DNA from 2 places in the Burkholderia multivorans ATCC BAA-247 genome. Region 2 is predicted to be linked to the other one. Evidence: riboswitches for the same ligand, from Rfam matches in the RefSeq annotation. Region 2 holds a riboswitch; the other holds the start of a gene.

Region 1 (7,233 bases), on a different replicon from region 2:
GGCCGATTCACGAAGGCCACGGGCGCTGCCAGCCGATCGTCGATGCGCGCGCCGATCCCGCGCAGCGCGACGCGGTGCTGAAAATCATGACCGGTCAGGACACCGATCCCTTTGCGACGATGTTCGCGGTGTTCGCCTCGACGCTCGAGCATGCGTACGATCCGATCTTCACGACGATCGACTTCGACGTGGACGTCGACGAACGGCGCGGCCGCGTTCATGTCGAGGGCGTGTTCGACCTGACGGGCGAACCGATCCGCAACCCGGTCACCGGCGCCGCGCACCGCGTGCGGATCGATCTGCCGCACGGCTTCGAATACGAGCTGGCGGAAGTCGGCTCGGGCACCGGTCGCTCGCAAGGCAACATCGCGCTGACCCTCGACGGAACCTATGCGCAGTTCGCGCGACTGCACCTGAACAACCACGGATTGATCCGGCATCGCGTCGCGGCATGATCCCGGCAGACCCGCTGCTCGGACGCGAGCGCGCCGTCACGCTGCTTGCGATGGCGGCGGTGGCCGCGCTGTGCTGGTTTTACGTGTGGACGGGCGCGGGCACCGGCATGTCCGCGCTCGAAATGACGACGGTCGCGCTCTTTCCGCATCGGCTGCCGGACGATCCGGGCAGCATGGCGCCGTCGCTGCCGACCGTGATCCTGATGTGGTGGACGATGATGATCGCGATGATGACGCCCGGTGCGGCGCCGCTCGTGCTGCTGTACCGGCGCGTGCTGCGGCATCGCGGCGCGGATGCGCGGACATCGGCGCGCTTGTCCGCGTGTCTGCTGGCCGGCTATCTGGTTGCGTGGCTCGCGTTCTCCGTATTGGCCGCATGGCTTCAGCAGGGACTGCAGCCGGCCGGCCTCATCTCCGGCATGATGCTGTGGTCGAAAAGCGCCGTGCTCTCGGCGCTCGTGCTCGCACTCGCCGGCCTCTATCAGTTCTCGCCGCTCAAGCGCGCGTGTCTGCGCCAGTGCCGCTCCCCGGTCGGCTTTCTGACCGCGCACTGGCGGCCGGGGCTCGCCGGCAGCTTCGTGCTCGGCGTGCGGCACGGGCTCTATTGCGTCGGCTGCTGCTGGCTGCTGATGGCGCTGCTGTTCGTCGGCGGCGCGATGAACGTCGTCTGGATTGCCGCGCTGTCGCTGATCGTCGTCGTCGAGAAGGTCGCGCCGCGCGGCGAACGGTTCGGTCGTGCGCTCGGGATCGTGCTGATCGGATGGGCGATCGCGACGTTGCTGGTTTGAGCGCATCGTGCGGATGCGCGGGGAGACAGTCGATGAAGAGCGGATGCGTTGCGGCGGTCTCGATCGCGATCAGCGCCGCGGTGCCGGTGCCGGCCGCGGCCGACGACATGGCCGATATGAAGGGCGGCCAGCCGACGATGTCGGCGCAGGACGCCGCGCTGACGGATGCCGAAGTCACGCGGATCGATGCCGGCAGCGGGATGGTCACGTTGAAGCACGACGCGTTGCGCAACGTCGGAATGCCGCCGATGACGATGGCGTTCAAGGCGGCCGATCCCGCGATGCTCGGCGGCGTTCATGTCGGCGACCATGTGAAGGTGCGCGTGGAACGCGTGAACGGCACGCTGACGCTCGTGACGCTCGTGAATGTGCGTTGAGGCGATGGCCTGATCGTCGTCGACGCGATGCGGGGCCGCCCGCGCGCGCCACGACGCTACGTAACACCGCCAGCGTGTAGTCGTGAAACTGAAATTGCAGAGATTGTCGGTCACGCGCGAGCGCGTAGACGCATTCGCATACGTGACCGAGGTCGCGGCGATCGCCTGCGAGCCGCACATCGATGCATGCAGCAAATCAAAATCGACGAGATGACCGACTCGAGCCACGCCGCGCAGCGAAGCGTCCCTAAGCGCGCCCGGTCCGATCAGAACGTATAGGCGATCTTGCCGAACGCGGTGCGGCCGACCGTGTTGTAACCGTACGCCGTCATGTACTGCCGGTCGAACAGGTTCGACAGCAGCGCCGACACCGTCAGATGCGAATTGATCCGGTACGACGCACGCAGGCTTACGCTCAGATACGACGGCAGATACGTCGCGTTGGCCGGATCGTCGAACGTCGTGCCGCCGTACAGCAGCGATGCGCCGGTGCTCAGCGCATGCAGATGCAGTTCGTCCCACGAGTGATCGATGCTGACGCTCACGGTCTGACGCGGCCGGCGGTTCAGCCATGTCCGATTCGTCACGTCCTGCGGATTCAGGAAGCCGACCGCGACGCTGACGGGCGTCGAGCGGCCGAGCGTGCCCTTGTACGACAGATCGATGCCGCGAATATGCGCGCGGCCGATATTGATCGGCCCGAACGTGACGGGATCGTATGCGATCAGGTTGTGAACGCGCGTGTCGTAGAGCGCGGCCGTGAACGTACCGATTGCCGTGCTTGCGTCGACTGCCGCCTCGACCGAATTGCTGCGTTCCGGACTGAGCCGCGGATTGCCGTAGCCGGGGTAGTACAGATCGTTGAAGGTTGGCAGCCGGAACGCGTTGCCGTACGACACGCGCGCGGTGTAGACGGGCGTGATCGCCCATGCGAGCGCCGCGTTGCCGGTGTTGACCGCGCGGCCGGCGATGATCTCGTGACGGCCCGCCATGAACATCGTGACCTTGCCGAGCGTGATCGACTGATGCAGCGAGAACGCGGAGTCGTTGCGCGTCGGCACGCCGCCCGCCACGTCATTCGGCAGGAACGCCTGCTCGCGCGTGAAGTCGTACGCGAGCTTCGTCTCGCCGGACAGCGGCTGCCCGAGCAGCGTGAGCCCGCGCGTCTGATGCGTCAGCGACGTCGACGTGCTGATTCGCTGCGAATCGATCCGGTCGGTCGCGATGGTCCGATCGCCCGCATAGAAGAACTGCCGATCGTTCGCATAACCGAAGGACTGATCGAACTGCGTGTCGGGTGTGATGTCGACGTGGAGCGATACGCCGGTCGTCAGCTGATGATCGAGCTCGCGGTTCGCACCGCCGGCATTGTCGTACGACAGATCGGAGCGGTGATAGAGCGCGAACGTCGAGACCGACCAGTTGTCGCGCGCGTAGCCGAGCCGCGCGTCGACGTCCTGCGCATGGTACGGATTGCGGCCGTCCTCGTGACCGTATGCGAACGGCCGCGTCGCGTCGATGCCGGCCGTCGCGTAATCGTGCAGGCCGAGCGAGTAGGTGAGGCCGCCGAGCGCGGCCAGCGGTCCGGTCGACGGCACCGTGCCGGACGTACGCAGCTGCGTGTCGAACGTCTTGTTCGAGCCGCCGCCGAACGACACCGTCGTGCGGTTCGGCTGGTTCGACGCTCGGCGCGTGAACAACTGCACGACGCCGCCCATCGCGTTCGCGCCGAACGATGCGGCGGCCGGCCCGGAAATCACCTCGACGCGTTCGAATGCCTCGGTCGGCAGGTCGGACCACGGCGCGATGCCGGTGGTCGGCGAGCCGATCCGGATGCCGTCGACGAACACCGCGACCTGGTTCGCCGACGAGCCGCGGATGCTGACCGACGCGGTGGAGCCCGGCCCGCCGTTCTGCGAGACCGTGATGCCCGGCAGCGTCGCGAGCGCCTGCGTGATGCTCGGATCGCTCGGCGACAGGCGGTCGAGATCGTCGCGCGTGAGCACCTGCGTGCTCGCATAGCGGCGATCGAACGATTCGGGCAGATGGCGCGTGTCGGTAACGGTGATGGCCGGCAGCGCGGCGTCGTTCGACGGCTGCGCCGGCTGCTGCGCCGCGCCGTCGCCGGCGGCGTGCGCGAGCGGCGACAGGAACGCGGTGGCGGTGGTCGTGGCAAGGAGATGTCGGAGATTCATGAAGCGTGAGTCGTTATCGTGATGCGGGCGTGGCGGCGACGTGGGCGCAGGGCGCGCCGCCGTCGCGCGGCGGTGGCGTGGCCCGGCGAGGCCGGCTCGTGTCGCCGAACCGGCTGCATGCAGGCGCGCGAACGCGCGCGCACGGCAGCGTGCGTGCCGTGCGCGGGCAAACGGATGCGGAAGCGGTGGACATCTGACGGATCCTGAGGTCGGGCCGTCCTTGCAACGGGCGACCGCCGGCGGCGGCGCTTGCGCATCGGGACACCCCGCCCGTTGCGGCTGCTTGGACCTCGGTCGATGGCTGGTCTCCTGGCTCGCGGGTCGCCGCCCGGTGCCCGCCTTCCCGGTTTCCCAGTGGCGCGAAGGGCACGGACTCGCCGCTTACAGTTGCGGGGGCAGCCGCAGATTCCGGCGTGCGCCGTCACTGCGTTCCCATTTGATCCCGTCTCGCGGGAACCATCAGCGCGCAAGGGTAAGGGGCAGGGCTTTCGCGCGTCAATCTTTCATGCACGCACCGGCGCGAAAAAACCACGCGCCGCGGCTGGCATCGGGTCCGCATTTGCGACGCGCCGTGCCACCCGTTTGGTATGACGAATCGTCGCGGAACGCACTCGACGACAGGCGCAGCGCCGTTGCGCTGCCCTGCTGCGCGCCCGGATAATGACGCGGCGCGCGCGATGCGCGCAGGAGGATGCCCATGCAATTTCCGACAGGATCCGTGACCGCGCTCAGTTCGGCCGCCGCGACGATGTTTTCGATGGGCATGCTGTTCCTCGGCTACTGGGGGCTGCACGAGCAAACGCCGTGGCAGTTCGGCGACTACGTCGTGATCGCGCTTGCGCTGTCCGGCTTCGCCTGCCTCGGGAGCGTGCCGTTTTTCGCGACGTCGCCGATGAAGCGCGCGGACGACGAAACGCAGATCGCGGTCGCGCGGCGCGTGTTTCTCGGCGGCGCGATCGCGGTGTGGTGCAGCATCCTTGCGTCGTTGATCCTGTAGTGCGCGCCGGCTGCGCCGGCCGTCAGCGGCTCGCGCCGAACACGTGCGCCTGGATCTTGCCGTCCACCGGCCCCGCACCGAACCGCTCGGCAATCGTCTCCGTGCATGCGGTGGTCGCGTCTGCCAGCGTGTCGGGACCGATCGCCTCGAGTTCGTTGCGCAGCGGCGTGCCGTGGCAGTACGCGATCGCCGGCACGCCGGGCGTCGCTGCGCGGCTGTGCGCCGGCACCGTGTCGCAATAGAGCAGCGACGAGAAGCCTCCCGCGCGCACGTCGGCTTCGACCGTCGCGCGATCGTGGTAGCCGTGCGGCGTGCGCGCGAGAAACGTGGGCGGACGATCGGGGTAGCGCCGCGCGAGCGTCTGCGTGACGGTGTCGGCAAATTCGTTTTCGGCGATCCGGTCCCACACGTTGAACAGCAACGTGCCGCCCGGTTTCAATACGCGATGCGCTTCCGCGAACGCGCGCGGCTTGTCCGGGAAAAACATCGCACCGAACTGGCAGATCACGAGATCGAAGCTCGCGTCGCCGTACGGCAGCCGCTGCGCGTCGGCCTGTTGCCAGACGACCGGCCAGCACGTGCCGACTTCCGCCGCGCGATCGAGCATCGGCCGGTTCAGGTCGGTTGCGACGAGCGTCGTGCCGTCCGGCAGCGCGCGGGACAACGCCCGCGTCAGCGCGCCGGTGCCGGCCGCGAGCTCGAGCACGCGCGTCGGCGCAATGATCGCGGCGCGCCTCGCGAGATCGATCGCGTACGGCTCGAACAGCAGCGGCACGAGGAGCGTGTCGTAGAGCGCCGGGATCGAGCCGGCGAACAGCGTGTCCGCATCATGGGGTTGCATCGGTGCCGCCTTTGCGCGACATGCGCGCCGTTGGACGAGCCGGTTCTCTCAGCGTAGATTGCACGGTGGCGTGCGGCCACGCTCGTTTTCCTGCATGGTCGTGCTGCGCGCGTCGGTACGCGGGCGTATGCACGCGCAACGCGCGACGCGGGTCGGGCACGCATGATGCAGGTTCGCTTGCCGCAGGCTGCATCGCTTCTCGAACAGGGCGGGCGAACGGCCGATACTCGCGTTCGCCGTCTGTGCCATTACAGATGCGCCGCGCCGTGCGAGCGGCCGGACGGATCGCCGCCGCGATCGGGCGGCGTATTGTTCTGATCGATCTTCGCCAGGACGAAGCGCGGCGCGGGCAACGCGCGCGACGTGCAGGGCGCGGCGGCGCACGGTGCGGCGAGCGGTGCACCGGACGGCACGGCGGCCGGTTGAGCGAACGCCGACAGGGAAGCGGCCGCCAATGCGGCGGCGACGATCGCATGCGTGTTCATGGCAACTCCTTCACGACGGACTGCGGGGATCACCTCGTCAGTCTAGGTCGCGAAACTTAACGCGACGTGAAGGGTGCGTTGCCGCTTCGCTCAGTCTTGCGGCCGGCTGGCGAGCAATGCGCTGAACGCGTCGAGATCGACGTTGCCGCCGCTGATCACGATGCCGACGCGCTTGCCCTTCAGCTCGTCCTTCATGCGTCGCGCGCCTGCGAACGACAGACAACCGGTCGGCTCGACGACAATCTTCATACGCGACGCGAACAGGCGCATGCATTCGACGAGCTCGTCGTCGGTCGCGGTGAGGATGTCGTCGACGTCGCGGCGGATGATCGGAAACGTGATGTTGCCGAGATGCTGCGTCTGCGCGCCGTCGGCGATCGTGCGCGGCGTGTCGATGTGGACGATCGCGCCCGAGCGGAACGATTGCTGACCGTCGTTGCCGGCTTCGGGTTCGACGCCGTACAGCCGCGCGTTAGGCGACAGCGCGCGCGTGGCGAGCGCGGTGCCCGACAGCAGACCGCCGCCGCCGAGCGGCGTGAATACCGCGTCGAGCGGGCCGACTTCGTCGAACAGCTCGATGGCCGCGGTGCCCTGACCGGCGATCACGTCCGGATGATCGTACGGCGGAATCAGCGTGAGCCCGTCCCGTTCCGCGAGTTCACGGCCGATCTGCTCGCGATCCTCGGTGTAGCGGTCGTACGTGACGACGATGCCGCCGTAGCCGCGCGTCGCGGCGATCTTCGCGGCCGGCGCATCCTGCGGCATCACGATCGTCGCCGGAATCCCGAGCATGCGCGCGGACAGCGCGATCGCCTGCGCATGATTGCCCGACGAAAACGCAACGACGCCGCGACGGCGCTGCTCCGCATCGAAGCGCGACAGCGCGTTGAATGCGCCGCGGAACTTGAAAGCACCCATGCGCTGCAGGTTCTCGCACTTGAAGAACACCTGCGCGCCGAGCGCGTCGTCGACCGTGCGCGACGTCATCACGGGCGTGCGGTGCGCGTGGCCGGCGATTCTCGCCGCCGCGGCGGCAACGTCGTCGAAGCTGGGGAGGGGCAATTTGTTCATGAGTCGCTCGAGTGAAAGAGTCCG
Region 2 (7,233 bases):
AGTGCTGCGCGAGCCGTTCGAGCCGCTCGCGCGTGTCGCCCGCATGCCGCCACGGCGACGCGTCGAGCGCCTGCAGCACGGCCGGCCGCGGGCCCGTCCACGGCGCGGCCCAGTCGGCCGCGAGTGGATCGAAATCGTCGCCGAGCGCGAGATCGCGTGCGAGTGCCGCGATCAGTCCGGCGTTCGCGCCTTTGCCGTCCCCGACCGGAAAGCGCGCGAGCGCGAGCAGCGTATCGCGCCGCTGCCGCTCGGCCGGCGACACGCCGAACACGTGCAGCCCGTCGCGGATCTGCGCTTCCTTCAGCTCGCAGAGCCATGCGTCGACACGCGTGAGCAGCGCGTCCTCGTCGTTCGCGTCGCGCGGCGGCGATACGCTCAGCTCGTCGTGCAGCCGGTGCTCGGCAATCGTCGCGAGGATCGTCTTGCGCAGCAGCTTCGCGCGTCGCGCGTCGACCATCAGTGCGTCGTAGTATTCGTCGACCAGCCGCTCGAGGTCCTGCATCGGGCCGTAGTTTTCGGCGCGCGTGAGCGGCGGCATCAGATGATCGACGATCACGGCCTGCGCACGCCGCTTCGCCTGACTGCCTTCGCCGGGATCGTTGACGATGAACGGATACAGATGCGGCAGCGGGCCGAGCGTCAGATCGGGCCAGCACGCGTCGGACAGCGCGACGCTCTTGCCCGGCAGCCATTCGAGGTTGCCGTGCTTGCCGAGATGGATCACCGCGTCGATGCGGAACACGTCGCGCAGCCAGAAATAGAAGGCGAGATACGCGTGCGGCGGCACGAGCTCCGCGTCGTGATAGCTCGCGTAATCGTTGTCGTCGCGCGAGCGCGACGGCTGGATGCCGACGAACACGTGCCCCGCGCGCCAGCCCGCGATCGTGAAGCGTCCGCAGCGCAGCGTCGGATCGGCTTCGGGCGGCCCCCAGCGCGCGTTCAGCGCGTCGCGCACCGCGGCGGGCAGCCGCGCGGAGCGTGCGCGGTAATCGTCGAGCGCATAGCTCTGGAACGCCGGCCGCAGCGCATGCATGGCCGCATCGTTGGTCACGCCTTCGGTCAGGCGCGCGATCAGCGCGTCGCCGTCGGCCGGCAGCTCGGCGAGCGTGTAGCCGGCGCCGCGCAGCGCGGCGAGCACATGCAGCGCGGACGCCGGCGTATCGAGCCCGACGCCGTTGCCGATGCGCCCGTCGCTTTGCGGGTAGTTCGCGAGGATCAGTGCGATGCGCTTGTCCGCGTTGTCGAGCGTGCGCAGCCGGCACCAGCCGCGCGCGAGCGCCGCGACGAACGCGATCCGCTCCGCATCGGGCTGGTAGCGAACGACGTCGACCTCGGTGTGCGGGCAGCGATACGCGAGTCCCTTGAAGCTGACCGCACGCGTGACGATGCGCCCGTCGACCTCGGGCAATGCGACGTGCATCGCGATGTCGCGCGCGTGGAGCCCCTGGTTGTCCGCGACCCACGCATCGCGGTTGCCGCCCGACAAGATCACCTGCAGCACCGGCGCGTCGCCGGCAAGCACGTCGGGCGCGTGCGCGTCGATCGCACCGGCCGCGAACGCGGTCGTGTTCAGCACGAGCGCGACGTCGTGCGTCTCGCAGAGCTGCGCGATCACCTCGCGGCTCACCGCATCCTTCAGCGACGTCACGGCGATCGGCAGCGGGTTCAGTCCTTCGTCGACGAGCGCGTCGGCGAGCGCGTCGAACACGGCCGTATTCGCGGCCTGCCAGTGCGCGCGATAGAACACGATCGCGACGACCGGCGCGCCCGGCGTCCAGCGCGGCCGCCAATCGTCGACGCTCGCCGGATCGCGCGCCGGGTGATACAGCGCGGCGGCCGGCAGCGGACGCGGCGGCGCCGGCTCGTCGCCGAAGCCGAGCGTGTGAAACGCGATGCTGCGCAGCAGCGCTTCGGCGTTGTGCACGCCGCCCTCGCGCAGATAGCGCCACCACAGCCGGCACAGCGCGGGCGCGACCGTGCTCTTCGCGACGAGGTTCGGATCTTCCTGCAAATCGCCGGAGAACATCGCGAGCTGCTGCCCGTGCTTCGACGCGACCGAAACGGCCTGCTCGATGCCGTACGGCCAGTACGCCTCGCCGCCGAGATGGTCGATCACGACCGTCTTCGCATGGCGCAGCACGTCGTCGACGTAGAAGTCGACCGAGGCCGGCTGTCGCAGGAACGTGACGTTCGCGAGCCGCACGCTCGGAAAGCCGGCCGGCAGCCGCGGTACGACGCTCGCGAGCAGCGACAGCGTCGTGTCGGCCGAGCTCAGGATCACGATGTCGGCCGGGCGCTGGTCGATGCGCACGACACCCTGTGTGTCGTCGACGAAGCCGCCCGGCGTGGTGCGCAGCAGATGCATCGCGCGTTACGCCTGCTGCGGCTCGACCGCGCACGCGGCGTCGAACGCGCGTTGCAGCGCGGCCGCGTCGAGCCGTTCGCCGATCAGCACGAAGCGGCTCGCGCGCGCTTCGCCGGCCTGCCAGCGGCGGTCGAAATAGCTGTCGAAGCGGCGGCCGACGCCCTGGATCACGAGCCGCATCGGCGCGTCGGGCAACGCCGCGAATCCCTTTGCGCGATAGATCGTGTGCGTTTCGACGAGCCGCTGCAGCGCGGCGATCGTCGCCTCGCGCGTGCCCGCGTCGCCGCTCACGACGACCGAATCGAAATCGTCGTGATGATGGTCGTGCTCTTCGTCGTCGGCCGAGCCTACGCCGGTCGCACCTACGCCGGTCGCACCGTGATGGTCGTGACGCAAATGGATCGTGTCTTCGGACGCCGATTCGAGCCCGATCAGCATCGCGAGATCGAGCTCGCCGCGCGTCGCGCGCACGATCTTCACCTGCGGCGGGATCTCGTCGCGGATCGCGGCTTCGATTTGCGCGAACTGCGCGTCGTCGACGAGCTCGGCCTTGTTCACGATCACGAGATCGGCCGCCGACAGCTGATCGGCGAACAGCTCGTGCAACGGCGATTCGTGATCGAGGTTCGGATCCGCGCGCCGCTGCGCGTCGACGGCCTGCGGGTTTTCCGCGAACTGGCCGCTCGCGGCCGCGGGCCCGTCGACGACGGTCACGACCGCATCGACCGTAAACGCATGGCGAATCGTCGGCCAGTTGAACGCCTGCACGAGCGGTTTCGGCAGCGCGAGGCCCGAGGTTTCGATCAGCACGTGATCGATGTCCGCGCGCCGTTCGAGGAGCGCTTCCATCACCGGATAGAACTCCTCCTGCACGGTGCAGCAGAGGCAGCCGTTCGCGAGCTCGTAGAGCTGCCCGGACGTCTCGCCGGCCGCGTCGTCGCAACCGATGCCGCAGCCCTTCAGGATTTCGCCGTCGATGCCGAGTTCGCCGAACTCGTTGACGATGACCGCGATGCGGCGGCCGTTCGCCTGCTGCAGGATGTGGCGCATCAGCGTGGTCTTGCCGCTGCCGAGAAAGCCCGTGACGATCGTGACGGGCAGCTTGCGTAGGGTCATGGTAGGTCCTCGGTCGAAAAAGGCATCACGCGGAGATCGTCACGTCGATCTCGTCGTAGCGTTTGAAGCGGTAGATCGCGGCCGACACGGCCCAGCACGCGACGAACAGGCCGATCACGACGTAGCCGAGCATGCCGAAATGCGACGCGACCATCGTCGCGAAATCCCAGACCGGCCCCTGCAGCGACAGCTTGTCCGCGAGCAGCGCGAGCACCTCGATGCCGCCGATCAGCGCGGCGACCAGCACCGACACGAGCGTGATCGTCATGTTGTAGTAGATCTTGCGGATCGGCCGCACGTACGCCCAGCGATACGCGCCCATCATGAGGATGCCGTCGGTCGTGTCGACGAGCGTCATGCCGGCGGTGAACAACACCGGCAGCGCCATCACCGACCAGAACGACAGCCCGCCCTGCACCTGCGTCGCGGAGATGCCGAACAGCGCGATCTCGGTCGCGGTATCGAAGCCGAAGCCGAACAGGAAGCCGACCGGGTACAGGTGCCAGCTGCGCGATACGAGCCGGAACAGCGGCCGGAACAGGCGCGCGAGCACGCCGCGCTGGTTCAGCAGCATGTCGAGATCGGCGTCGACGATCGCGTCGCCGCGCCGTGCCGCGCGAAACGTCCGGTACACGGAGATCAGGATCAGCAGGTTCGCGGCCGCGAGCACGAGCAGGAAGAACGCGGACACGCTCGTGCTGATCACGCCGCCCCACGTCTTCATGCTCTCGAAGCGCGCGAGCGACGCGGCGGTCAGCGCAACCGCGACCGACATCACGATCACGACCGTCGAGTGCCCGAGCGAGAAGAACAGCCCCGCGCCGAGCGGGCTGCGCCCTTCCTGCATGAGCTTGCGCGTGACGTTGTCGATGGCGGCGATATGGTCCGCGTCGACGGCGTGACGCAGCCCGAAGACATACGCGAGCAGCGCGGTGCCGAGCAGCACCGGCTGCCCGCGAAACGCGATGAACGCCCAGATCCACGCGCCGACGTTGAACGCGACGAGCAGCGAATAGATGGCGACAATCTTGCCGCGCAGCCCCGACGGGCTGTCGTTGAACAGACGTAAGAAAGAATCGAGCATGGTGCTCCGCGATGAACGGTCGACATGTGAATGCCAACACGGTCCGCACCGTGCCTGCCGGCGCCGCTTGCCTGCCGGTTCGCACCGCGCGTGCGGCCTGACGACGGGAAATCGGAAACGCTCGGGCGTCGGGCGCGCTGCGGCCGTGGACGATGCGCCGCCTCCCCGCGGCGCTGTACCCCTCGTCTCGGCCGGTATCCGGGCTGACGAACACGCCGCTTCGCCTTCCCGGAAGCGCGAGGCATCCAGTGGCGTCGTCCGCACGCGCGTGGCATGCGGCGAAGCGGCGCTGCATCGCGGAGCGATGCGTTCGCTTACCGTTGCGGGGGCAGCACAGGTTGGCTCGACTGCGGGGCAGCCGCACTCCCTGTTTCCCGTTTAACTGCGCGTGCAGGAACGCACGCGCGAGCACCGAAACGCGTGCGAGTGTAGGCTCCGGCGCCCGGCCGCGTCAAGGCGAACGGCGGCCGCGATCGCGCGCGAGGCCTGTGCTATCGTATGCGCCGCGTTCGGTGCTCGCATGCGCAATCCGCGCATGCAGTTAAACGGGAAACAGGAGGCGGAGCATCGCCCGGCCTGTGCTGTCCCCGCAACGGTACGCCGCCCGCGCGACGCGCCTTGCGCACGCGCCCATGCCGCCCACGATGCCACTGCCCCTCAGCGGGCGGGAAGGCTGCGGCCTGGCAAGCGGCCAGCCCGGATACCGGCCGACGCAAGGGGCGAGCGCCACGCTCGCCGAACGCCCGATCCGCGGGGGACGGAGAGTGTGCGCGTTGTCATCCGCCCGCTACGGGCGCTTCGTTTCGCTCCGTCATGTCACGCCATTTCGCAGGCCGTCCGCGCGCGGCCGTTTCGTCGCCCTGTCCCGTCTCGTCACGGCGCGCGCCGTGCTGCGCGCGATGAGCCGCGCATGGCTCGTCGGCGCCGGGCCCGGCGATGCCGACCTGCTGACGCTGAAGGCCGTTCGCGCGATCGCGGCCGCCGACGTGCTGCTCGTCGACGATCTCGTCAACCCCGACGTGCTGCGCCATGCGCGCGCGGACGCCCAGATCGAGCACGTCGGCAAGCGCGGCGGCCATGCGTCGACGCCGCAGGCCGAGATCGTCGCGACGATGCTCGCGCATCTGCGCGCGGGCCGCAGCGTCGCGCGGCTGAAAGGCGGCGATCCGTTCGTGTTCGGCCGCGGCGGCGAGGAGCTGATCGCGCTCGGTGCGGCAGGCTTCGCGGTCGAGGTCGTGAGCGGGATCACGGCCGGCATCGCGGCACCGGCCGCGCTCGGCATTCCGGTCACGCATCGCGGCGACGCGCAGGGCGTGATCTTCGTCACCGGTCACGGCGCGGGTGCCGAAGAGCCGGACTGGCGCGCGCTCGCCGCGACGCGCATGACGATCGTCGTCTACATGGGGATGCGCCGGCTCGATGCGATCGCCGCGGCGCTGCGCGACGGCGGCCTGCCCGGCGACACGCCGTGCGCGGCGATCGCGAACGCGACGCGCGACACGCAACGGCACGTGCTCGCGACGCTCGACCAGATCGTCGAACGTACGGGCGCGGCCGGCATCGGCTCGCCGGCGATCGTCGTGATCGGCCGCGTCGCCGCGCTGGCCGCCGATCCGGCCGTGCAGGCCGCACTGGCCGGCGGCCGCCGCCCGGAGCGCGCGTGATGCGCGTCGCGCTCGGCATCGGCTTTCGTGCGGGCGTGCGCGCCGCGCAGCTCGACGCGGCCGTGCGCGTGGCGCTCGCGGCGCATCCCGGCGCGCAGCCGGCGGTCGTCGCGACGCTCGCCGCGAAGTCGCGCGCCCGCGCGCTGCGCACGCTCTGCGCGCGACGCGGCTGGCCGCTCGTCGCGTTCGAGCCCGCGCAACTGGCCGCGTGTGCGCAGCGGGCGGCGAGCGCGCCGTCGGCCGCCGCGTTCGCGCGCTTCGGCGTCGCGGGCGTCGCCGAGCCGTGCGCGCAACTGGCCGCGCCGCACGGCCGGCTGCTTGCACCGAAAACCATCCGGGACGGCGTGACGGTCGCGCTCGCCGGCCCGCTCTGAACCTTTGCTATCGACAGGACGATTCCGATGAAGACCGATCCCGAATCCCATCAGCGGATGGCCGAGCGCCGCCGCGCCGGCCACGAGAAGAAGCAGGCCGCCGCCGTCAACGAAAAGGGCCTGCTGATCGTCCATACGGGCAACGGCAAGGGCAAGAGCACCGCCGCATTCGGCATGGCCGTGCGCGTGCTCGGCCACGGCATGCGGCTCGGTGTCGTGCAGTTCATCAAGGGCGCGCTGCATACGTCGGAGCGCGATTTCCTCGGCGCGGTCGCCGAGTGCGATTTCGTGACGATGGGCGACGGCTATACCTGGAACACGCAGAACCGCGACGCGGACATCGCGACCGCGCGCAAAGGCTGGAACGAGGCGCGCCGGATGATCGAAAGCGGCGAGTACCGGATGGTGATTCTCGACGAGCTGAACACGGTGCTGAAGTACGACTACCTGCCGCTCGACGAAGTGCTCGCGACGCTGGCCGCGCGGCCCGCCGACCTGCACGTCGTCGTGACCGGCCGGCATGCGCCCGACGCGCTGATCGACGCGGCCGACCTCGTCACCGAAATGCGGCTCGTCAAGCATCCGTACAAGGAGCAAGGCGTGAAGGCGCAGCGCGGCGTGGAGTTCTGA

The links. Region 2 has a riboswitch for cobalamin ahead of cobA (uroporphyrinogen-III C-methyltransferase). Riboswitches for the same ligand answer to the same signal wherever they lie in the genome.
Region 1: another riboswitch for cobalamin. It lies ahead of NP80_RS08575 (TonB-dependent receptor domain-containing protein); the one in region 2 lies ahead of cobA (uroporphyrinogen-III C-methyltransferase).

Annotation. Positions count from the first base shown of each region.
Region 1 covers NZ_CP009831.1:1,420,074-1,427,306, reverse strand. Annotated here, with positions in the region: gene NP80_RS08590 (DUF1326 domain-containing protein) at 1-455, shown strand, start outside; gene NP80_RS08585 (DUF2182 domain-containing protein) at 452-1,243, shown strand; gene NP80_RS08580 (copper-binding protein) at 1,276-1,620, shown strand; partial or broken gene NP80_RS30720 (3-hydroxybutyrate oligomer hydrolase family protein) at 1,696-1,836, opposite strand; gene NP80_RS08575 (TonB-dependent receptor domain-containing protein) at 1,887-3,815, opposite strand; cobalamin riboswitch at 4,098-4,291, opposite strand; gene NP80_RS08565 (hypothetical protein) at 4,311-4,580, opposite strand; gene NP80_RS08560 (hypothetical protein) at 4,513-4,812, shown strand; gene NP80_RS08555 (class I SAM-dependent methyltransferase) at 4,835-5,653, opposite strand; gene NP80_RS08550 (hypothetical protein) at 5,902-6,138, opposite strand; gene NP80_RS08545 (threo-3-hydroxy-L-aspartate ammonia-lyase) at 6,229-7,209, opposite strand.
Region 2 covers NZ_CP009832.1:1,879,888-1,887,120, reverse strand. Annotated here, with positions in the region: gene cobN (cobaltochelatase subunit CobN) at 1-2,365, opposite strand, end outside; gene cobW (cobalamin biosynthesis protein CobW) at 2,372-3,481, opposite strand; gene NP80_RS21080 (HoxN/HupN/NixA family nickel/cobalt transporter) at 3,507-4,565, opposite strand; cobalamin riboswitch at 4,738-4,996, opposite strand; cobalamin riboswitch at 5,058-5,291, shown strand; gene cobA (uroporphyrinogen-III C-methyltransferase) at 5,465-6,229, shown strand; gene NP80_RS21070 (cobalamin biosynthesis protein) at 6,229-6,603, shown strand; gene cobO (cob(I)yrinic acid a,c-diamide adenosyltransferase) at 6,631-7,233, shown strand.